4 regions of the Planococcus sp. BI3 genome follow, and region 4 is predicted to be linked to each of the others. Evidence: predicted binding sites of a transcription regulator. Region 4 holds the regulator's gene; each other region holds the start of a gene.
What was found. The regulator Rex, encoded in region 4, represses fermentation and respiration genes when NADH is low (regulators of the CRP and FNR family bind a similar motif). The targets are predictions, from matches to a motif close to TTGTGAAATATTTCACAA.

Region 1 (5,777 bases), 1.3 Mb from region 4:
TTCTTCAATTCTTGCGCTGCAGATGGGGTATTGAATGAGTCGAACACAAGCAGTTCGGTTCCTAAATCGACAACTCCTGCGTTGCTCCATGCACCGTTCCCGGGTTTGGCGATTGCAGCAAATATACCAGTCGCCATTTTTTTCAATATGAAATACTCGGTATGTATTGGGGTTTCCATGGTAATAAACACTCCCTCGAGTCTCTTTGTAAACATCCTGACTGCTATATATCGTGAATCTTTTTATGTATTGATTGAAGTTTCTCTAAATTGCTCAATTTGGGTTCCTGTTAAACTACTTGACATGCTATCTTCTTATAAACTATTTCCATTATACTAAAAATTCCCATAAAATAAATTTTAAATTTTAATCCTCGGAAATAAAACCATTAGTAAAAAGAAATTATAGTGCTGCTCCCAAAAGTTAAATTTGAATACCTACACTTTCCGAACGTTTTTCTATGGCAAAATACAGCGGAGAACTCAAAATCTAATCAGTCAACAAGTATTTGGCTGGCTTATTGTGCTATTCGCGACTAACCCAGACATCGGAATGTCCAGCTATGGGTAAATTGTCCTTCAGTTTCTGGATTGCCAATCATTCAGAAGAGGATCAAGGTCATTATAATCGAAGTGAGCTGGGAAAAATATAATACATGGTTATTTATCTGAAAATTGGGAATATAATTAAAATGGAAAGGCGGATTGATAGGTTCCCTTGTTGGAATCTTAGGCGGACCGATTGGCATGTTGCTGGGATTCGGGATTGGCTCATTAGTTGGGCTTGCCAAAGATTCAGAAGAAGCTTTGGAAGAATCGAATCTTATTTCAGGGATTACCTCCCGGATGAAAGAAGGCGATGTGGCAATTGTGGTAATTGCGCAAGAGCTGTCCCCGAAATCTTATGACCTTATTTTAGAGAAGTTTGATGCAGAGACCATGCGATACCGTGCGAGCAGTATTCAGGAAGAAGTAGTACATGCTCAGGCTGTAGAGGAAAAACTCCGTGAACAGGCAAAAAAGGAAATACGGCAGGAACGTTCTGAACAACGAAAAGAAAAAGTCGAAGCATACCGCAGCAAGTTCAAAGAAGAATTTACAGAACTCAAACAACGTTTATCATCCAAAAAATAAAATGTAAAGAGCAGCAGTCAATCACTCTATTTCCTGAAATGCCTTTAAGAACCGAATGCAGTTAAACATAGAAGAAATAAAGAAACAGGCATTGTAAGTACACTGTCTCTTCTAAAGCCAGACAACAATTTAAGTCGCCTTTTTCACATGAATCCAGTATTCTACTGGATTCATGTTTTTTAATTTAATTCCGTAGGATATATTGCTAATCTCTATCACTTTTATACTTTTCTAGTCCAATAAAGCGACCAGTCGCATCTGAAGTTGTAATAGATCGCTTGAACTTATTTCTTTTTTAATAGTGATTGATATCTTACTCAATTTTATAGTTTTCATCTTCCTCTCCGTCACCAAAGGCCAAGCAATTTCCACCACAACCCGCCTGCACCAAACCAGATGATGATGTGGATGATGGAAATAATAAAACCAAGCACCCACCATTTCTGCTGGTTGACATAGCCGCTTCCAAAAAAGACAGGTGCTGGACCGGCACCATAATGCGTCAAGCAGCTAAATAAGTTGGAGAAAAATGCTAGAATCAATGCAGACAACAACGGCGGAGCGCCTGAAGCCACGATGACAGATAAGAAAGCTGCATACATCGCACTAACATGTGCCGTATTGCTGGCAAAAAAGTAATGTGAATAAAAATAAACAATAGCAAGGATGACCAATGTCAATACCCATGGCAGTTGGCCTACCGCATTCCCCATAAGTTCACTGAACCAGGGAATCATGCCTAATTCATTCAAATAGGTGGCCATCATGACCAGAACCGCAAACCATACCAATGTATCCCAGGCACCTTGTTCTTTTTTTATGTCAGACCATGTCAACACTCCGCTGAGCAGCAACACACAAAGTCCGATAAAAGCACTCGTAGTTGCATTAATATCAAAGTTTCCACCAAAAATCCAAAGGATTAAAAGTAGTACGAATACGCCAATCATATAGCGTTCTTCTTTTTTCAGCGGGCCCATCTCCTTCAATTTCTCTATTGCAATTGAAGAAGCTTCTGGTGTTTCCTTTAATTCGGGTGGATATAGTTTATAAATCACAAAAGGTATCAAGGCTAAGCTGATTAAACCTGGCACTAGTGCTGCAAGCGCCCAACCTCCCCAAGTAATTGTCTCCCCAGTGATTTCCTGTGTAATCTGGACAGCAAGCGGATTCGCTGCCATTGCCGTTACAAACATAGCAGAGGTAATCATATCTCCTTGAAAAGAAACTTTGACTAAAAAAGCTCCGACACGCCGTTCAGTCCCATCTCCCGCTCTTGATCCGTATGTTTCTGAAAGAGAGCGGATAATCGGAAAAATGATTCCGCCAGCGCGGGCTGTATTGGACGGCATTGCTGGTGCCAGTATCAAATCACTGAGTACCATGGAATAAGACAGCCCCAGCGTCTTCTTCCCGAATTGACGGACAAAAAGATAAGAAATCCTTGTTCCCAACCCCGTTTTAATAAATCCCCTTGAGATGAAGAAAGCGATGACAATCAGCCATATCGTCGTATTTTGAAATCCGCTTAACGACTGTTCCAAAGTCAGGATTTTCGTTAAAACAATTAGAGTCAGCGCAATGATGGCCGTGCTTCCCATTGGCATCGGTTTAATAACTAGGGCCACAATAGTCGCAACAAAGATACTGAACAAACGCCAAGCATCCGTCTCTAGTCCGGAAGGTGAGGGGATGAACCACAGAACCACACCAAGGGTGACACAAACCAAAAGCGATTTCCAATTCACTTCTCCCAGTTTTTCAGCAGCCATCCTTCTCCTCCTTTCTAAGTTTTTTTGCACAAGAAATATTATCTTTTTTCGTTTAAGGTGAATTATTGAAAGAATTCACCAGTTTGATTACTTTTCAAAATTAGTCCAAACAACCGATTTTTTCTTCTTTATTTGTGTACCCCGATTGTCCTGGATAAACAGGTTATTCAACTTTTTTTATTAATTATATGATGACTTACTTAGTATAAAGAAATCTGCTTCATCTTGTTTTATTGAAAAAGATGATTCCGCCAGATAAATGATTATAAGGAATGCGAGTTAAGACAAGCTTTTAAAAAGGGGCAGTCAAGAAAATACTAGCCTTTGGATTGGCTGAATGCATCGCTGCCATTTCTGCAAGAGTACTTTGCACTTAGCAGGAGCAGTTTGACACTTCTAGGTTGATCAATACGCGGTATAAACTACATGTCATTTGGAAAGCTGCAGTCTGAAGTCCCCATGATTTTGGAGTGCGGCTTTTTTTGATTTGCGATTGCCAGTCGCCATTGCCTAGCCGACGCGTAAAAGCCGGATTCGAAAACCTTGGGAGTTTCCGAATCCGGCTTTATTTAATCAAATATCATATCGAATCTGTTTGATTTTATATAAACTGTGCACCTGAGATTTATTCTATTTGAATCTGCGTGCCATTTTTCTTCTCTTCTTCTTCATCCGGCTTCGGAACCTGCAACTGCAGCATGCCATCCTTGAACGATCCGTGAATCTTGCTTTCATCGATATCGCCTACATAGAAGCTTCGTTTAAATGAGCCATAAGATCGCTCTTTTCGGATATAATGGCCATTGTCTTCCTTCGTCTCCTTGTTCTCCTCGTGGGTACCTTGCAATTCGAGATAGCCGTCGCGGTATTCGACTTTGACATCTTCCTTGGAGAAACCGGGCACATCCATTTTCAACTCGTAGCCATCATCTACTTCCTTAATGTCTACTTTCGGGTAATGGGATTCTTTGAAGAAACGGTCTAATAAATCAGTTTCAAATCCGCTTTCAAACAAGCTTGGGGTAAAGTCCTCACGTTTACTAGGAAACAATTTTCTCATTAGATAATCTCCTCTTTTCTTGAATTTTTATAATGGTACCGGATTGCAATGGCATCGATTCATGACCACCTATTTTTTTATTTAACCCTTCTCACGGGCCTCCTATTAAATTAGGTGGTATTACGAGGGAATAAAATATGTTTTCATAAAATTCAGTTATCACAAAAAAGTATAACGCAAAACAAATAAATGTCAACACTTCTTCTTCTCCCCAAATAATCGAGAGTTTAAAATATCTTCTGGAAAAGCATGAACCAAAAGGAAGAGCTTTCCATGTTGAATCAAGTTTCCATACCTAATAGCTATACTACCTTTAGATGCTTTGTCGTCGTTGATTATGATCCGGAACATTTTACTTGTTTGAATCAACATTCTCAAAACATTGTATTCTTACTAACTGAACCTATATTTGTGTGATTGCCCTTCTGAACAGTGATAAGAGTGTCGATTATAATGATCTCTCAAAAGAAGATAGAATTATTGAGTCGAGTGCTTCAATCAGCCAGACATTGATCAGCGGTCAAGGATTATCCATTCTTTATATCTTCACTGTACAATACTGCTGTTTTTTCCGGATTAAATCTCTCAGTTTTAACTATTTACCGCCAAAAGGGACGCACAAGAATGGACTTCTTGTGCGTCTCTGCAAACCTTACAATTAGAACTAACCAAAGCTCAGGGCAGGGTCTGGCTCCAGTCCATGATTTCCTGGCCTTCCAAGTGGCGTTCCGCGTCCAATGCCGCCATACAGCCTGTGCCTGCAGCGGTGATTGCCTGACGATATTTTTTGTCCTGCACGTCCCCGCAGGCCATCACACCAGGTATATTCGTTTCTGTAGTACCAGGCTTCACTTTGATATAGCCGATTTCATCCGTTTCAATTTGCCCCTTAAGAAATGAAGTGTTTGGCAAATGACCGATTGCTACGAAAATCCCGTCTGCTTTAACCACTTCTTCTTCTCCCGTCGCATTGTTTTTCACCTTCAATCCTCCGACTTTTCCGTCAGCTGTTATGACCTCTAGAGGCGTTTTGTTGAGCGCCCATGAAATTTTTTCGTTTTCCCGCGCTCGATCCTGCATAATTTTCGAGGCGCGAAGTTCACTCCGGCGATGGACAACGACTACTTCAGAGGCGAATTTCGTCAGAAAACTTGCTTCTTCCATGGCTGAATCCCCTCCGCCCACAACGACTATTTTTTTATTGCGGAAGAAAAATCCATCGCAGGTTGCACATGTGCTGACGCCTCTCCCTATGTTTTCCTGTTCTCCAGGAATCCCCAGCATTTTGGCTGTCGCTCCTGTAGAAATAATAAGTGCATGAGTTTCGATATTCCCCTTTCCTTGAACAGACAGCTGATAAGGTTTTTCACTCAGATCAACATCCGTAACCCAGCCTCTTTTAAAGCGGGCTCCAAATTGTTCCGCTTGTTTTCTCATATGGTCCATCAACTCGGGTCCCATGATGCCCCCGGGAAATCCAGGGAAGTTTTCTACTTCCGTCGTTAACATCAATTGTCCTCCAGGTTCCGCGCCTTCAATAACCAGTGGCTTCATGTTCGCTCTTGCCAGATAAACAGCGGCTGTCAACCCAGCCGGTCCTGTTCCTAGAATCACTACTTCTTCCATAGTAAAACCTCCTGCCCTTTGTTAGTTCGATGCATTCTTCCTACAGTAATTCCCCATCCTTTTTAGAGATAAACAATAGCAGCAGGCATCCTGAATTATGTGGATGCTCATTTTAGAACACCCTTATTTCCAGCACTATCGGGTCTCATGCAAATAAAAGAAAAACATAAAAAAAAAGCCCAGCCG
Region 2 (5,777 bases), 520 kb from region 4:
TATCATGAAATCTTGCATCGATAATGCCTCCTCTATGCGTGGTAATCCGATTTGCCTTCGATGTAATCCTTATCGAACAAGAACAAGCGGAACAATAAGTAAAGCGATGGCAGCAGCAGGAAAAGACCTGCGATAAACGCGATGATCAATGCGATTGCCATGGCTTCATTCGTAAAGCTGTCATAGATCGTCAAATACGGATACAGCAAATATGGGTAATGCGATGCCCCGTATGCGAAGAAGGCCGTGAAGAACTGCCCCATCAATAAAATGAAAGCCCAGCCGTAATGGCGTTTTTTCCATATCAGGTAGACCGTTCCGGCAAACAGCAGGAACGAAATCGCGAATGCCCACCATAAGTCCAGAATGCGCGCATAATGCTCAGGATTGTGTCCGCGCAGTTCGTAGATGATGCCGGTTGCCGTGACAATAGCAGGACCTGCCCAGACCAGCGCATATTTGCGCATCAAATTGGTGGCTTTGGCATCCCCAGCTTTAGCGGAATACCAGGTCAGGAAGACAGCCGAGATGTAGAGGACTGCCGTTAAGCTCAAGACCACGATGCTCCACATTAAAGGACTTGTGAACAATGCCCAGTAATCCAGGTAAGGCTGGCCGTTATCCATAAAGATAAAGCCGCCTTCGGACATGGCCAGCACCGGTGACAAGGCTGCCGGCAACAATAATCCGGACAAGCCGTACATATAGATATAGCCTCTATGATTAATTTTAGCCCCGTAAGTGGCAAACGCGTAATAGGAACCGCGTATCGCCAACAGGATCAATGCCAGACTGGCTGGAACTAACAAGGTTGTGCCGTAGTAAAAAGCAGTCTGCGGGAAAAATCCGATGATCCCGACAAAGAAGAACACAAAGAATACATTGGTAACTTCCCAGACCGGCGACAAATAGCGTTGGATCACACCGGTCAGTATATGCTGCTTGCCGACAAACGAGCTATAGGCATTAAAGAAGCCGGCGCCAAAGTCGATCGACGCCACAATGACATACAGATACAGAAACAGCCAAAGAACGGATATGCCAATAATCTCTAAAGTCATTGTTCTTCACCGCCTTTGCCTTTTTCGCGTGCTGCCAATTCTGTTTCAACCGGGTTGCGTCTGTACATCCGGGTGAGGACAACACCTGTCCCGATACCAAGAACAATATATAAGCCAGCGAATAAAATAATCATCAGATCGATATTGCCGCTGGTGGTCGCTCCTTCGCTTACCGTCATATAGCCTCTGAGAATCCAAGGCTGGCGCCCCACTTCCGTGAACCACCATCCAGCTTCAATGGCGATGAGCGCTAACGGCCCTCCAGCCACTATCAGCCAGCGGAACCATCTGGCCCGAACAAATGCCCAGTTGCGCCAAGTAGCTACGACATAGACAAATGAGAAGAATGCCAGCCACATGCCGATCATGACCATCGTATCAAAAAGGTAATGGATCCACAGCGGCGGTCTTTCATCTTCCGGGAATTCATTGAGCCCCGTCACTTCCGCAAACGGATCGCTATGCGCCAGGATACTCAGTGCGTAAGGGATCTTGATGGCATATTTCGCCTCTTCCCCGTCCAGAATACCGAACAGGATCAAGCCAGCATCCTCTTCAGTTTCAAAATGCCATTCGGCAGCCGCCAATTTTTCCGGCTGGTACTCTGCCAAATATTTTCCGGAGAAGTCACCGATCAAGGCTGTCGCAATCGCGAATACCAGCCCCAGTTTCATGGTCAGGAATAAAGCTTTCTTATGATAGATGTGGTTGGAGCCGCCCAACATGCGCAGCGCTGCAATGGAAGCCAGCACAAAGGCACTGGTCATGAATGCCGTGGCCATGACGTGTGCCACTTTTGTCGGCACCGCCGGACTGAACATAGCAAGCAGCGGACTGACATTGACCATTTCACCGTTCAGTATTTCAAAGCCTTGAGGCTGATTCATGAAGGCGTTGACGATGGTAATGAAAACCGATGACGCAGCTGCACCAATTGCAACCGGGATAAGTATCAGGAAATGCTTCCGCTGATCTTCGAAGCGATCCCATGTGTAGAGATAGATTCCTAGGAAAATGGCTTCGAAGAAAAATGCAAAAACTTCCATAAAGAGCGGCAAAGCAATGACATTGCCCGCCAGTTGCATAAAGTTTGGCCATAACAGCGATAACTGCAGGCCGATTGCTGTACCGGTTACGACACCTACCGCAACCGTGATAACAAAGCCTCTCGCCCAACGGCGAGCCATTAAAATATAATGATCATCTTTTTTCTTGATGCCCACCCATTGGGCAATCATAATCATGAGAGGAACACCTACACCTATTGTTGCGTAAAGAATATGGAATGATAGAGTCAATAGCGTTAGAATGCGACTCAGGAAAGCTGGATCTTGAAATTCCAATTTACTCGTCTCCTTTTGCAAACGTATGATTCTTAGTGTCTTATAGTCCCTATTGTACATCAAACCTACTTTCCAAAACGTCTCCTAAGCCTTGTATTGTGTTCAAACTTTGAATAAGCTGTGACAAAGATGGAGCAAAAAGAATTGAAATTTTTCTCAATTTTTAGTATTCTATAAACAATAAAGAAAAAGGGTGAGGCATCATGAGGACAAAACGGAAAGTATTTGCGTATATCACAAGAGGCGATGAGGAAAATCGTGAATTGCTTGTATTCGAATACAAAGGAGAACCGGAAGTTGGCCTGCAAGTGCCGGGCGGTACCATCGAAGACGGCGAACTGTTGATCGATGCATTATACAGAGAAGTCAAAGAAGAAACAGGATTGCCTCGCGAAGTTCTTGATTTCGTCGGAAAAATCCACAAGTATACTTATTATCCTGAACATCAGGACAAAGCGTATGAACGGAACATCTTTCAATTTGAATACACAGGTGAACCGATCGACCAGTTTGAACATACCATCAAAAGCCAAGGCCGGGACAATGGCATGACGTTGCTGTTCCGCTGGGAACCGATTAAAGATCTGCCACAACTTGCAGCTGAACAGGACAAAGCGATTGAGTTGCTCTAAAAGCGATCTGCTGAAATTTAAAAAGCTGGAAAATGGAGCCTTCTCCATTTTCCAGCTTTTTATTTGCGGTCGTTTTCTTTTAGCGAATCTATCGGGACATACATTTCAATATGGCCAGCCAAGTTTTCGAATACGGCCGGCAGCAAGCCGCCGTACTCTCCATCCAAATTCAGCAGCACCCGTTCTTCTGTCGTCACTGTAATTTTACTGGCTTTTGCATAAATCACATGCGGGTCCGATAAATGCTCACCGCGCAAAGCCAGTGAGGCCACTCGGATAAACTCCGCCATATTAAGCTCTTTTAAAATCAACAAGGTGAATTTACCGTCATTGATGCTGGCATCTGGAGCCAGTTTTTCAAAGCCGCCGACAGAATTGGTCAATCCGATCAAGAACATCATGGCACTGTCATCAAAGACCTGGCCATCGTATTCAATCCGGACACGGGAAGAGCGGATCGAAGGCAGCATCTCAATGCCTTTCAAATAGTACGCCATTTGCCCAAGCACGGTTTTCAGTTTGCTCGGCACTTCATAGGTCAGCTCTGTGAGCCTTCCGCCGCCTGCAATATTAATGAAATAACGGTCGTCATTCATCAGGCCGATATCCACCGGGATTGAATCCCCTTTAAGGATGATATCCACTGCTTTGTTGATATCACGGGGAATATGGACAGCACGGGCAAAATCATTGGTCGTGCCCATAGGAATAAGGCCGACTTTTGGACGGTCCTCAAATTTAGCGATTCCCGAGACGACTTCATTTAACGTACCGTCTCCACCGACAGCAATCACCAAATCAAACTTCCGTTCTACCGCCACTCTCGCAGCCTGAATCGCATCGCCTTCACAAGTTGTCGCATGACAGGAAGTTTCATAGCCTGCCTTCTCCATTTTCTCCAATACTTCGGGCAGGTGTTTACGGAATAGCTCACGGCCGGAAGTAGGATTGTAGATAATACGTGCACGTTTCATCAGATTCAGCCTTTCTGGACTTTCTGTAAAGGCAAGACAGGATAAATCCAAGCAATTGGCCTGTCTTTTCTCTAGGGTGGATAATCCACTTATTTTAATGCTTTTTCAAATACCTGCTGTAAATCTTCATAGACAATTTGCCAGAAATCAGCATTATAGACAAAACCATCCGATATTTCACCAATTACCGTTTTTACGTGAAGCTCGTATTGCGGATCATCTTTCTCTGGCAGCACCGTTTTTTTCTCATCAACAAAACGCTGCACTTTAGGCGCTCTCGGTCCCCAATCAGCCAGGACATCGCCCTCTTCTGAAAGGATGATGTATTTTGGGATTGACCGTCCGCCATTCGTCAAGTAACGGTCCATCAATTCCAAATTTTCATCACGGTATACGCAACGAACCTCCAATTCAGCCGCATCTGCAATTTTTCGCAAAATGGCATTATTCATCATGGCATCCCCACACCAGTCTTCAGTGATAACCAAGATATGAGGCTTTTTGTCTTTCAGCAAAGCCATAAAACCTGGATCTTCCGGCAATTCAAACTTTTCATATACGCTGTAGGACTTTTGCTGATTCGACTCCATTTGAGCCATATAGCTTTCGAGGGTAATGCCTTTTTCAAAGTATTCCTGTTCGGTCATCATACGATCACTTCTCCTTTGCCCTGCTTTACTGGCCAATGGGCCGAAAAGTCCGGTTGGATAGACTTTCAAAAAATGGCGAATAAAAAATCCATTGCTCGAAATATCTCATTATTACCAGTTTACTGTTCTATAGCCTAGTCTTCAAGGCTGAGATGCAGAAACAGCAATTTACAGCGTTACTAGCACTCAAAAAGAACCATCGATTTAAAGACGACTCGAGATCATATTTAGTTCCTGTTAGGACAATCAGTCGATATAATCATGTTTTGAAAACATAATCGCCCTTTCACTTTTACTGCTCATAAAAAAAAGGATGGCCCATAATGGACCATCCTTTTGCATAGCTTAAGCATTTCTTATCTTTTTGCAATTTCTGCAAGAAGGATTTTATTGAGCAATGGCGGATTTGCCTGCCCTTTTGTCTGCTTCATGATCTGCCCGACAAGGAAACCGATTGCGCGGTCTTTGCCGTTTTTAAAGTCTTCAATCGATTGTGGGTTGCTGTCGAGTGCCGTTGTGACGAACTCACGCAATGTGTTTTCATCCGAAATCTGGACAAGCCCTTTTGCTTTGACGATATTGTTCGCGTCGCCGCCTTTTTCAATCAATTCCTTAAAGACTTTCTTGGCGATTTTAGATGAAATCGTGCCATCAGAAATCAGCTTGATCATTCCAGCCAAGCCTTCAGGAGTCAATTCCGTATCTTCCAGCTCTTTCTGCTCAGCATTCAGATATGCGGATACTTCCCCCATCAGCCAGTTGGAAGCAAGTTTTGCGTCAGCGCCAGCAGCTACTGTCGCTTCAAAGAAATCGGAAATCGTTTTCGCCAATGTCAAGACCATAGCGTCATAAGGAGACATGCCAAGTTCAGATACATAGCGGGCTTTCCGGGCATCCGGCAATTCCGGAATTTCTGCACGGACACGTTCTAACCAAGCATCATCAATGACGATGTCGACAAGATCCGGTTCAGGGAAATAACGGTAATCGTCCGATCCTTCTTTGATGCGCATCAACAAGGTTTTCCCTGTAGATTCGTCATAGCGGCGTGTTTCCTGCTCGATGATTCCACCTGCAAGAAGAACCTGCTCCTGGCGAACCTGTTCGTGCTCGATGC
Region 3 (5,777 bases), 910 kb from region 4:
AAATCAACTACACCTTGATCTTCTGGTTTCCCTAAGAAACACCGTAAAAGCACTTTGCCTTTTGGTGTTGTCATTATTGGCCATTTTTTATGAGTCCATGTACATGCAGTGATTCGATAGTCACTATTTCTAGCAACCACAAACCCAGTCCCATCCAAATCTTTTTGTATGACTGAACCGTCAAATGCCAAAGCTACATTTGCCACAGAAGATGGTGGTGCCAATTCATTTCCTGGAACCATGAACTTATGTTGGTGAAACATCTTTTGCATAGCAAATGCTGGAGTGGCTAATATGACCGCATCCGCTATATAACTATCACCATTTTCTAATTGCAGATAGTATTTACTGTCTTTTCGTTCGATCTTCTCTACAGAAACGCCCTTCATCACAGTACCATCTTCCAGTTTCTCTTCGACGGCTTCCACTAATGACTGCAGTCCGTTTTTTAAACTATAAAACATGCTTGGTTTTGACTTTTTGGTTTTTTCCTTTTTCGGCATTGAAATTTGTAAACCTCGAATAAGACTGCGATGTTTTTGTTCCAGTTGATAAAAATTGGGGAAGGTTGCCATTAAGCTTAATTTGTTGATATCTCCAGCATAGATACCAGAAAGAAGAGGCTCTACAAGATTATCGACTAATTCATCACCAAATCGTCTCCGGAAAAATTCACCTAGCGATTGGTCGCTTGCTTGCTCACCTCTTGGTAAAACTACATCACAGGAAGCCCGTAATTTTCCTTTAGTGGAAAAAAGACCGGAAAATAAAAATGGTTTCACTTCAGTTGGAATCCCCATAAATGAACCACTTGGCATCTTATGAAGTTTGTTTTTCACCAAAATAAAGGATTGCCCCGTTCCATTTTTAACTAAGTCATGCTCCAAACCTACCTCTTTCACTAAGCGTGCCGCAGACTGTTTTCTGATTAAAAAGGAATCTGGACCCCGTTCAATCATATAGCCATCTTTCTTAATTGTTTTAATTTTGCCCCCAAGATGACCGCTCGCTTCAATGAGCTTGATTTGATAGGGAAGTTGCTTCTCATTTATTTCTTTTTGCAAATAATAAGATGCTGTAAGTCCAGCAATTCCTCCTCCCACAATAACGATATTCTTTTGTTTGCCCATAAAATATCAGTCCTTTTGATTTTTTCCATTTACGATCAATTTATTTGACTGCAATAGTTTCCGGACGCAGGAAGAAGCACGAAAGGTGTGGCGTCTTCAATAACTTAAGAAGACCCTCCGTACTCCCTTACCTGTCACCGGAAGACTAAAAAAAGAAGCCTCCATTCCCATCAGTTCCCTGAGATTTTGATGGAATATCAGCTAATTTTTTGCAGCCTTTTAAAGAGGATTATTAAATATATCTTGGGAAAAGAATATTCTGCTCTAAGTGGACGTGCATGAAAGTTTCTCCTTCAAGCAATTCAAGGCGTTTGTATACGAGACGATAAGTTCCACATGCGTCAACTGGCGGCGTGAAATCAGATGTGATTTCTCTAAGTTCTTTTAGAATAGCGCCAACATGGTCGTGTTCTTTTTCAAGTTCTCTAATATAGTTGACGGTCTCTTCTAGATTTTCGACTGAGTTGTCTGCCAGCTTTCTTATTAAGGGGAAGACGATTGTATCTTCTTTAGCAGAGTGCTCAATCATTTCTCTCTTAAATTCATAAAATAAATCTTTAACTCTAACTAGTTCTGGACGGGATTCACCATGTACCTTAAAAACTTTAGTTACATATGGGCTAAGCTCAGCTAACTCTGTCATCAATGGCCGATGAATATTTTCCGTTATATGGTTGATGATGGTTTCAGTGTCGGATTCCAACCAAACATCCATATTCTTATCCGCAGGCGTACTATTTTCAAAAACAATAGTTAATTCATCTAATAAGGTGGATACATCTACATTCTGTTCATCTGCTGCAGCCATTAATGAAATGTTGCCGCCACAACAAAAATCTATACGAAAACGCTTGAACACATCACTCGATTTGGGTAATTCATTTACGATCTCTTTTACCAAAGTATTAGTAGAAATGGGTAGAGTCATCATTTATTTTTCCTCCTCTGAATTGTCGGTCGCTTTCTTCTGTACATTCCAATCATAACGGAACAAAAAAAATTGTTAGTGACGCATATCACACTTTCTGTTTTTCTTTTTCAAAAAAGGATTTTTGGATAGGCACTACTTTTCGCGCTTTTCCATTCCGCACGCCTGAATCATCAATCAGCAAATGAAATGAAATTTAAATAGGTGAAGAATATGATGATTCATTTGTACAAACGCACTTAGAACTGAAGGATTAGGTTTTCAGGGTAATAATAGAAGTTTGTTGCGCCCCTGGAAGGATTGGAGCCGGTAATTTGCGTTTATCCGATGGCGTATTCTAGATGGAGATTCAAAAAGTGTGAAATATATCACATACAGTACCGCAAATGAATTCTATACTTACTCTGATAATTAAATTAGGAGGTCCTAGAATGTTTTCTCAAGATTACAATGAAAATCCTTTCATCGTTATTTGGGAGTTGACGCGCGCCTGTGAGTTGAAATGTATACACTGTAGAGCTGAGGCTCAATACTTTCGTGATCCCCGTGAGTTAACGCTGGATGAGGGTAAAAAATTAATTGATGATATCTATGATATGAATAATCCAATGCTTGTTTTTACTGGCGGTGATCCATTGATGCGGCCAGATGTCTTTGAAATTGCCGAATATGCTGTGAAAAAAGGGGTACGTGTTTCCATGACGCCTTCGGCAACGCCGAATGTCACGAAAGAAGCTATGAAAAAAGCGAAAGACGTTGGACTATCCAGGTGGGCCTTTTCCATCGATGGACATTGTGCAGAAGCTCATGACTTTTTCCGGGGGACAGCCGGCTCATTTGATTTAACCATGAATGCAATCAGCTACTTGCATGAATTAGAAATGCCTCTCCAGATCAATACGGTGATTTCAAGATACAATGTGGACTATCTAGAGGAAATGGCTGAGATGGTAGAAAATCTTAATTGTGTATTATGGAGTGTGTTTTTCCTTGTGCCTACTGGACGAGGAAAAGAGAGTGACATGATTTCACCTGTAGAACATGAAAAAGTATTACAGTGGTTATATAAATTGTCAAAACGAGTGCCGTTTGATATAAAAACGACTGCTGCACAACATTATCGTCGTGTAGTTATTCAAAACAAAATGCGTGAAAAATCCACTAATAATGACACCATTGAATATGAAGATGCTTTAATGAGTGGAAAGACCGGACAAATAGACGGTCTCGGCCGTGCACCTAAAGGCGTTAATGACGGAAATGGATTTGTGTTCATTTCTCATACCGGCGATGTTTTTCCAAGTGGACTGTTGCCAATAAATGCAGGAAATGTACGGCAAACGCCCCTGGCGACGATTTATCGTGAATCAGAAGTGTTCCAAAATCTACGAAATCCCGATAAGTATAAAGGGAAATGCGGTGTATGTGAATTTCGTTATGTATGTGGGGGATCCAGATCGAGAGCATTCAATATAACGGGAGATTATATGGAAAGTGAACCGTACTGTATTTATATTCCGAAGTCACTTCGCAAAAAGAAACAATTGACTGCTACAGAATCTTAAAATCAGAGAGCCGAACGGTGTAAATGCCACCGATGGGCTCTTTTTTTATAGAATTCCCTTCATGATAGATTGAGGAAATCATGATTTAGATACGTCCATACATGAAAACTTAATGGTTTCAGAAGACATTGAACCGCTGGGACACCTCATTGGATTACCAGGGGAAACGGCAGAAATACAAGAGAGACAAGTTTATGTAGACGGCAAAAAACTTTCCACTTTTTATGAGTGGGCAACCAGTCTTGGCCTAACAGAAGATAAGTATTTTGAAAGAGTGGATGCCGAAAATGTTGAGATAGAAGAGGTAGTAGCATATTTCCATACATCGATGGAGCCTATTTCTGTGGGGGAAAATACCGTCTTTGTCTTAGTAGGCATGTGGAATTATCAGAAACTGCCACAAATTTTATCTATAATCTAAAGAACCCATCACCCTTCGCAAAAAAGGGTGATGGGTTCTTTAAAAGAATACGCAAAAAAAATTCGGAATTGATGCAAGTTATCTCTCTAAGCAACAGCGCTGTTGTCCTGGAATCATACAGCTGGATGGAGTCAGTCGAAATCCTTTTTCTCCCACTCGTCCTCTGGAATCTCCAGGTCTTCGCCGGAAAATCGCTCTTCCTGGAACGGGTCGCCGTTCATGTGAAAGCCATTCTGTTCCCAGAAGCCGGGCTGGTTTTCGTCGATGAACTCGATGCCGCGGACCCATTTGACACTTTTCCAGAAATACAGATGGGGCACCACGAAGCGCAACGGATAGCCGTGTTTGGCAGTCAGCGGCTCGCCGTCAAGTGAATGGGCAAGCAGCACATCTTCCCGGTCGAGGTCGGACAGCGCAAGATTGGTCGTGTAGCCATAGTCACCATGAAGCATCACGTAGCCGCTTTTCGGTGTGACACCCAATTCTTTCATCAGGTCGATAAAGCTGACGCCTGTAAATGTATTATCGAAGCGGGACCAGCGCGTAACACAGTGGATGTCGCGGGTCACCGTCGTTTGGGGCAATTTCAATAAGTCGTCGTAATGCAGCGTAACTTCTTTATCGACCTGCCCAAAGATCTTCAAGGTCCAGGTGGCCATGTCATATACCGGTACTTCGCCTTCAGTCAGGACCGGAAAGCGCTCGGTCAGGACTTGCCCAGGCGGCAGGCGTTCAGCCAGTGCGGGATCTGCTACAGGTACCCGTGTTCGTTTAATCTGTTCAGCTTTGCTCAATTTCATTTGATCACTCCTTAAAATAAAAAAACTCTTCCGCTGAAAAAGGGAAGAGTGGTGGCCTGCAGGTGAAATTCTCTTCCTCATCTTTAAGAACATCGCGGTTCTGTTGGATTTGGCACCATTCCAGTTAAGTTAACTGGCGGTTGCCGGGCGTCATCGGGCCATTCCCTCTGCCTCTCTTGATAAGGATGTAGCGTATTTGATTTTTGCACGATTTATCAGGTTTTAGCGGTCAGTGGAAATAGAGGAACTTTTCACTAATTGAAGTTCCTCTTTATTTTACCTAAATGTTCTGTTTATCACAAGATTATTAGTGAAATAATTCAGCTTCTCTTCGGCTGGCGTTATACTGGGAGTATGTAGAAAATTAAAATGATCGGTGAGCGGAATGTTAAACGAATTAAGGAGCCTTTTTAATGAAAAAAATGATTAGCATTATAAGCATAGCCATCCTGCTTAGCGCCTGCGGCAACGCATCGGGGAATAACGGCAGTGAACTTTTGGTGTCGACCGCCTCTAGCCTGACAGAAGTGATGGAAAAGATGGAAGCGGAATTTCAACAGGTGGAACCGGATATTGATCTGTCCTTTAATTACGGGTCATCCAGCAAGCTGAGAAGCCAGATCGAGCAGGGAGCACCTGCCGATTTATTTTTATCGGCCAGTGTGAAGGATATGGATCTTCTCGAATCGCAGCAACTCATAGAATCGGAAAGCATGATCCCTTTTGCTGAAAATCGCCTGGTCCTGGCTTCTTTGGAAGAATTTCCGGAAACAGCGGATTTTGCGGGAATAGTGATGGGTACTGAAGAAACCATAGCCATTGGAGAGCCGGACAGTGTGCCGGTCGGGGATTATACAAAGCAGGCATTGGAAAGCCAGGGCTTATGGCTGCCGCTTGAAGGGCGCCTTATCTATGCCAAAGATGCCAGGCAAG
Region 4 (5,777 bases):
TGAGGAATACAAGGTTCGTCAAGTGATTGCAGCAGGTGGAGTTGCAGCGAACAAAGGATTGCGGAACTCATTGCAAGCAGCATTCAAGCAAAAGGACATTCCATTTTATATTCCTTCCTTGCATCTGTGTACTGATAATGCGGCGATGATTGCCGCAGCAGGAACCCTTATGTATGAAAAAGAACTTTATGGCACAATGGCCATGAATGGTCGGCCGGGCATGCCTTTAATATCATGGATTTAATAGAAGCAAGTAATTTCATCATTTCAGGAACTCTGAAATGTGTGAAATTACTTGCTTTTTTTTACCATAAAATTCAGACTTTCACAGTCAAAAACAAAATTGATCTGTCAATAGAGAACATTTGTACTTATGCACAATTTGTGAATAAGCTGTTACTAACTAGGGGGTAAAAGGTGGTTATCCTATATATTGTGTGCTTTAGAGTGGAAAACTATGTGGATAACATTTCATTGACCTGTGGATAATGTGCAAAAGTCTGTTGACAGTTGATTAGACAAGCGAAGGATTGTGGAGAAATCTGTGGAAATAAATATTTCACAAAAACCTATTGACCTATATATAGAGACCAAAAAACCGGCTATAGAAATAGCCGGTCTAAATTAAATACTTTCAATTTTTTCCTGAAGTTCAAGCCATTGGGTCATCGTTTCTTCGTGAGCTGCTTTCAAGCTTTCCAATTGGTTTTGAAGCGGCAGGACGCGCTCGTGATTCTGGAAGATTTCCGGTTCGCATAATTGCTCTTCGATTTCGCTAATCTGCAAATCCAATTTTTCCATAGCCTGTTCGACTTCTTCAGATTGGCGGACGAGCTGGCGTTCCAGTTTTTTCGCTTCCTTATCAATCTGCGAAGTGGAAGCGGCAGCTGCAGCTTTTTTCACTTCGGTAACCGAACCGGCTTCATCAAGAGCCTTGAGTTCAGCAACTTCCAGCTTCTTCTCCACGTAATAATCGTAGTCACCCAGGTATTCGGTTGTGCCGTCCTGTCTAAGTTCGATGACTTTGGTGGCGATCCGGTTCATGAAGTAACGGTCATGTGATACGAAAAGTAAGGTGCCTGGATAATCCAGTAAAGCATTCTCGAGCACTTCCTTGCTGTCGAGGTCCAAGTGGTTGGTTGGTTCATCGAGCAACAGAACATTGGCTTTTTGCATCATCAGTTTGGCAAGGGCAACGCGTGCCTTCTCGCCACCTGAAAGTGTAGAGACCGGTTTCAGTACATCGTCGCCGGTAAACAGGAAACGTCCCAGGATGCCGCGTATGTCTTTTTCATTGATGAGGGGATAATCATCCCAAAGTTCGTTCAAGACGGGCTTATTGCCTTTTAAATTGGCCTGTTCCTGGTCGTAGTAGCCAAATTGAATGCCGGTGCCGTAATGGATGTCGCCATCGAGCGGCTCCAGCTCTTTTATGATGGTTTTCAGCAAAGTTGATTTGCCGACGCCGTTCGGGCCGACCAGCGCCAAGCTTTCCTGGCGGTACAGCTTGAATGAGACATTCTCAGAAACTGGTTTGCTGGCATAGCCAATCTTCAGCGACTGGACACTCAAAACGTCATTGCCGCTTTGCTTGTCGATGGTGAAGCCGAAGCGGGCTGATTTTTCATTGCCATCGGGGGCATCCATCCAATCAGTTTTCTGGAGGGTCTTCCTGCGGCTTTGTGCCATTTTAGTCGTTGAAGCCCGCGCCAGATTGCGCTGAACGTAATCCTCCAGCTTGGCTTTCTCACCCTGCTGTTTCTCGAATTGCTTTTGGTCCAATTCGTATTGCTTAGCTTTTTCGTCCAAGTATCGGCTGTAGTTGCCGGTATACTTTTTGACGCGGTGGCGGGAAACTTCATAGACCAGCGTCACAACTTGATCAAGGAAATAACGGTCATGGGAAACAATCAGCAAAGCACCCGGGTAATTCTTCAGGTAGTTCTCCAGCCAGCTTAGCGTTTCGATGTCCAGGTGGTTGGTCGGCTCATCGAGAATCAGCAGTTGGGGCTTACTGAGAAGATGCTTCGCCAGCATCAAGCGCGTTTTCTGGCCGCCGGATAACGACACTACTTTTTTGTTGAAGTCATCCGGATAGAATTTCATGCCGTTTAGGATGGCCCGTGTATCCGCTTCGTATTGATAGCCGCCTGCGTCCTTGAAGTCATTCTGCAGCAGGTCGTATTCCTTCATAACTTTATCGTTTTCTGCAGGATTATTGTATATGTCAGGTTCGGCCATCTGTGCTTCCAGGTGGCGAAGCTGCGCTTCCTGTTCACGGAAATGATGGAAAATGGTCATCATTTCATCCCAAACGGTGGCGTCCGACTCTAAATTGGTCTGCTGTTCCAGGTAGCCGATCGTCAAATCTTTCGGCATGCTGATGTCCCCGCTGTCGTGGGACATTTCACCGGCGATGATTTTCAGCAATGTGGATTTTCCTGCACCGTTACGGCCTACCAATGCTACGCGGTCACGGTGCTGTACTTCCAATTTGACGCCCGACAGGATCTCTTCCGCACCAAATGATTTATAGACTTGATTTACTTGTAAAACAATCATGTAGGTCACCTCTATTCCCTTTAAGTGTAGCTGATGGGACAGTTGTTCGCAATTGCGCAAGCCTTTACATATCAAGTCTCCTATTGTAAGATGAAAGCGATTTGACAACACCTCAGGAGGATGCGAAAGCGTATGTTACATGAGCCATCAAAAATTCCGCAAGCCACGACCAAAAGGCTTCCGCTGTATTACCGTTTCCTTCAAAACTTCGCGAATGCCGGACAAAAACGGATTTCCTCGCAGGAATTGAGCGAAGCAATGAAAATTGATTCTGCCACCATCCGCCGTGATTTTTCCCATCTGGGTGCGCTTGGAAAAAAAGGCTATGGTTATGATGTACAGGAGCTGCTGCTGTTTTTCCGGAAGACATTGGATCAGGACGAAGCTACAAATGTAGCGCTGATTGGTGTTGGGGGACTCGGCAGTGCCTTTTTAAAGTATAATTTCCATCGCAACCACAACACGAAAATCATTGTGGCCTTCGATTCGAACAGCCCACTCGAAGGCGAAAAGATCAGCGACATCAATACGTACCATCCTGATAAAATCGAAGAGAAAATCAAAGAGTATGGGGTGGAACTGGTCATTTTGACAGTGCCGTCACGATCCGCACAGGAAGTGACAGACCGTTTGGCGAAGACCGATATCAAAGGGATTTTGAATTTTACGCCGGTGCGTATTTCAGTGCCCGACCATATCCGTGTCCAGACCATCGACCTGTCAGTTGAATTGCAGACATTGATTTATCAGATCAAACAGCAATGACTTAAAACCTTCACATTTTTACGCCCTTTCCAAATAGCCAAAACAGCTGCAATGATGTAAAATAGAGCCATAATACAGGAGGTGCCACGTATGCCAGGTCCAATGAGTATCATCATTATCGGTGTTGTTGCCTTGCTAGTTTTCGGCCCTAAAAAGCTGCCGGAACTTGGAAAAGCATTCGGTTCGTCTTTGCGTGAGTTCAAAAACGCTACAAAGGGACTTGTAGACGATGAAGACGACGATAAAAAAGTAGAACTGAAGAAGAAAGATGAGCAAAAGGAAATACGATAGGATGTTTGTCTGATGACAGAAAAAGACATGACTTTAGTTGAACATATAGTTGAATTGAGAAAACGGCTGACCATTGTAGTCGTTTTCTTTATATTGGCCCTTATTGTCAGCTTTTTTATTGCCCAGCCTTTGATTCAATATTTGCAATACACGGAAGAAGCAAGAGACCTTACCTTGAACGCGTTTAAAATTACAGATCCGCTGAAGATTTTCATGCAGGTCACGATGATTTTAGCGTTGATCATCACGTCCCCTTTGATCATGTATCAGTTTTGGGCATTCATCAGTCCAGGACTTCTCGATAAAGAGCGGAGAGCAACGTTAAGTTATATTCCGTTTTCCCTGCTGTTGTTTCTTGGGGGGATCGCGTTTGCCTATTTGATCCTGTTTCCTTACGTCATCGGATTTATGTTGAATATCTCCGATAATATGGATATACAGGAGACCATCGGCATCAATGAATACTTTCAGTTCCTGTTCCAGATCACGCTGCCGTTCGGCCTGATTTTCCAGTTGCCTGTGCTGATGCTGTTTTTGACCAGACTTGGCATCATCACACCGATGCTGATGACGAAATACCGCAAGTATTCCTATCTTGGATTGGTGGTCATCGCGGCGTTCATCACCCCGCCGGACATCGTTTCGCATATGATTGTGACCTTGCCATTGATCGTGCTGTACGAATTCAGTGTCATCATCGCCAAAATCGGCTACCGAAAGTTCCTTAAAGCTGAACAGCAGCAAATTATCGAAGAACAACAACCGATCGAATAAGAAAAAACCTTCCACCGAATTAGATCGGGGAAGGTTTTTTCTTATTTGATGGTCATTGGAAGATGAAGAAGAATCCTGCAGATTGAAGTTCTTCCATCTGTTTTTGGAACTCTAAAATCTTATCCATATTGAGCTGAATCAGCATGACATAGCCGTTCAGGCAAATATGGGCGATGATCGGTGTGATGATGCTTTTCGTTTTCTGGTATAAAAACGCCAAGATCAATCCGGTAGTGAAGTACAGCAGCAAGTGCGTAAAGTCGAAATGGATCAAAGCGAACACTAAAGCACTGATTGCTGTCGCGAAAAAGAAATTGGTTGTTTGGTTGAGTGAACCAAACAACACACGGCGGAAGACCAGTTCTTCAAGAATCGGTCCAAACAATACGATTGAAACGATAGCGAGCGGCACCGCTTCAGCAATGTTGACTAATGAAGCAGTATTATCAGAGCCTGGCTCGATGCCGAGAAACTTCATTTCAATTAAAGCGGCAATCGATTGCCCGATCAGCAACAGCAAGAAGCCAAGAAAGCCCCAGACGACTGACATGAAGACGCTGGATTTCTTGCCTTTCCAGATATCAAAAAAGCGCTTGTCCCGGAAAATCACGAGGAGCGTAAGAACAAAGCCGATGCCCATGGTCAGGAAAATCAGCCAGCCTGATGTAGCGGCGCCGGCAGCTGCACGGTCCATGCCTTGCCCTTGAAAATAACTCAAGGTGGGAGCTATAAACAGGATCGGTGAAAGCTGTGCTGCGATAAAAATCAATAATACATACAGCGGCGTCTTTTTGCCTTGGGATTTCGGGCGGTGGCCGCTGGTCTGTTTAGCTTTTGGCCGAGACGTGCTATCATTTTTAAAAAAATTGTCTATAAAGGTTTTTCGTTTGGTGGGCATGATGTAATTCCTTTCACTGATGGATGCTCTTTCTATTGTAGAGCTTTCAGAGGCCAACCGCAAAGAAATCAAAATCATGATGGTTACCACTTGCAAAAGACTGAAGATTTTATTAAACTTGGTAGTGGGTTAGCACTCAGAGGTTGAGAGTGCTAAGCGAGAACATTTAGATAATTTGAGGAGGGTGTTTCAATTGTTAAGACCACTAGGAGATCGTGTAATTATTGAGCTCATCGAAGCGGAAGAAAAAACGTCAAGCGGTATCGTCTTGCCGGGATCAGCACAAGAAAAACCGCAGGAGGGCCATGTGATCGCTGTAGGAAATGGACTTATCCGTGAAAACGGGCAGCGCACAGAATTGGACGTGCAAGCTGGCGACCGCGTCATCTTCTCGAAATACGCAGGATCTGAATTAAAATACGAAGGCAAAGAATATTTGATTTTACGTGAAAACGACATATTAGCAGTTTTAGGCTAAAATAAACCG

Region 1: the regulator Rex is predicted to act here: its motif matches at 2,969-2,986, upstream of AC1MEO_RS03715 (anion permease).
Region 2: the regulator Rex is predicted to act here: its motif matches at 2,547-2,564, upstream of AC1MEO_RS08015 (cytochrome ubiquinol oxidase subunit I).
Region 3: the regulator Rex is predicted to act here: its motif matches at 2,415-2,432, upstream of AC1MEO_RS15065 (TIGR04053 family radical SAM/SPASM domain-containing protein).

The regions. Positions count from the first base shown of each region.
Region 1 is NZ_CM155266.1:739,521-745,297, forward strand. Features, by position in the region: gene AC1MEO_RS03705 (MBL fold metallo-hydrolase) at 1-191, opposite strand, end outside; gene AC1MEO_RS03710 (hypothetical protein) at 705-1,133, shown strand; gene AC1MEO_RS03715 (anion permease) at 1,481-2,905, opposite strand; gene AC1MEO_RS03720 (Hsp20/alpha crystallin family protein) at 3,531-3,965, opposite strand; gene trxB (thioredoxin-disulfide reductase) at 4,641-5,591, opposite strand.
Region 2 is NZ_CM155266.1:1,564,964-1,570,740, forward strand. Features, by position in the region: gene cydS (cytochrome bd oxidase small subunit CydS family protein) at 1-18, opposite strand, end outside; gene AC1MEO_RS08010 (cytochrome d ubiquinol oxidase subunit II) at 33-1,061, opposite strand; gene AC1MEO_RS08015 (cytochrome ubiquinol oxidase subunit I) at 1,058-2,404, opposite strand; gene AC1MEO_RS08020 (NUDIX hydrolase) at 2,608-3,036, shown strand; gene AC1MEO_RS08025 (diacylglycerol kinase) at 3,096-4,010, opposite strand; gene AC1MEO_RS08030 (thioredoxin family protein) at 4,100-4,660, opposite strand; gene gatB (Asp-tRNA(Asn)/Glu-tRNA(Gln) amidotransferase subunit GatB) at 5,017-5,777, opposite strand, start outside.
Region 3 is NZ_CM155266.1:3,001,278-3,007,054, forward strand. Features, by position in the region: gene hemY (protoporphyrinogen oxidase) at 1-1,130, opposite strand, end outside; gene ric (iron-sulfur cluster repair di-iron protein) at 1,363-2,061, opposite strand; gene AC1MEO_RS15065 (TIGR04053 family radical SAM/SPASM domain-containing protein) at 2,490-3,623, shown strand; gene AC1MEO_RS15070 (S26 family signal peptidase) at 3,736-4,044, shown strand; gene AC1MEO_RS15075 (sulfite oxidase-like oxidoreductase) at 4,176-4,838, opposite strand; SAM riboswitch class I at 4,919-5,030, opposite strand; gene modA (molybdate ABC transporter substrate-binding protein) at 5,258-5,777, shown strand, end outside.
Region 4 is NZ_CM155266.1:2,087,060-2,092,836, reverse strand. Features, by position in the region: gene tsaD (tRNA (adenosine(37)-N6)-threonylcarbamoyltransferase complex transferase subunit TsaD) at 1-244, shown strand, start outside; gene AC1MEO_RS10370 (ABC-F family ATP-binding cassette domain-containing protein) at 625-2,562, opposite strand; gene AC1MEO_RS10365 (redox-sensing transcriptional repressor Rex) at 2,695-3,327, shown strand; gene AC1MEO_RS10360 (twin-arginine translocase TatA/TatE family subunit) at 3,418-3,618, shown strand; gene tatC (twin-arginine translocase subunit TatC) at 3,631-4,392, shown strand; gene AC1MEO_RS10350 (CPBP family intramembrane glutamic endopeptidase) at 4,445-5,368, opposite strand; gene groES (co-chaperone GroES) at 5,484-5,768, shown strand.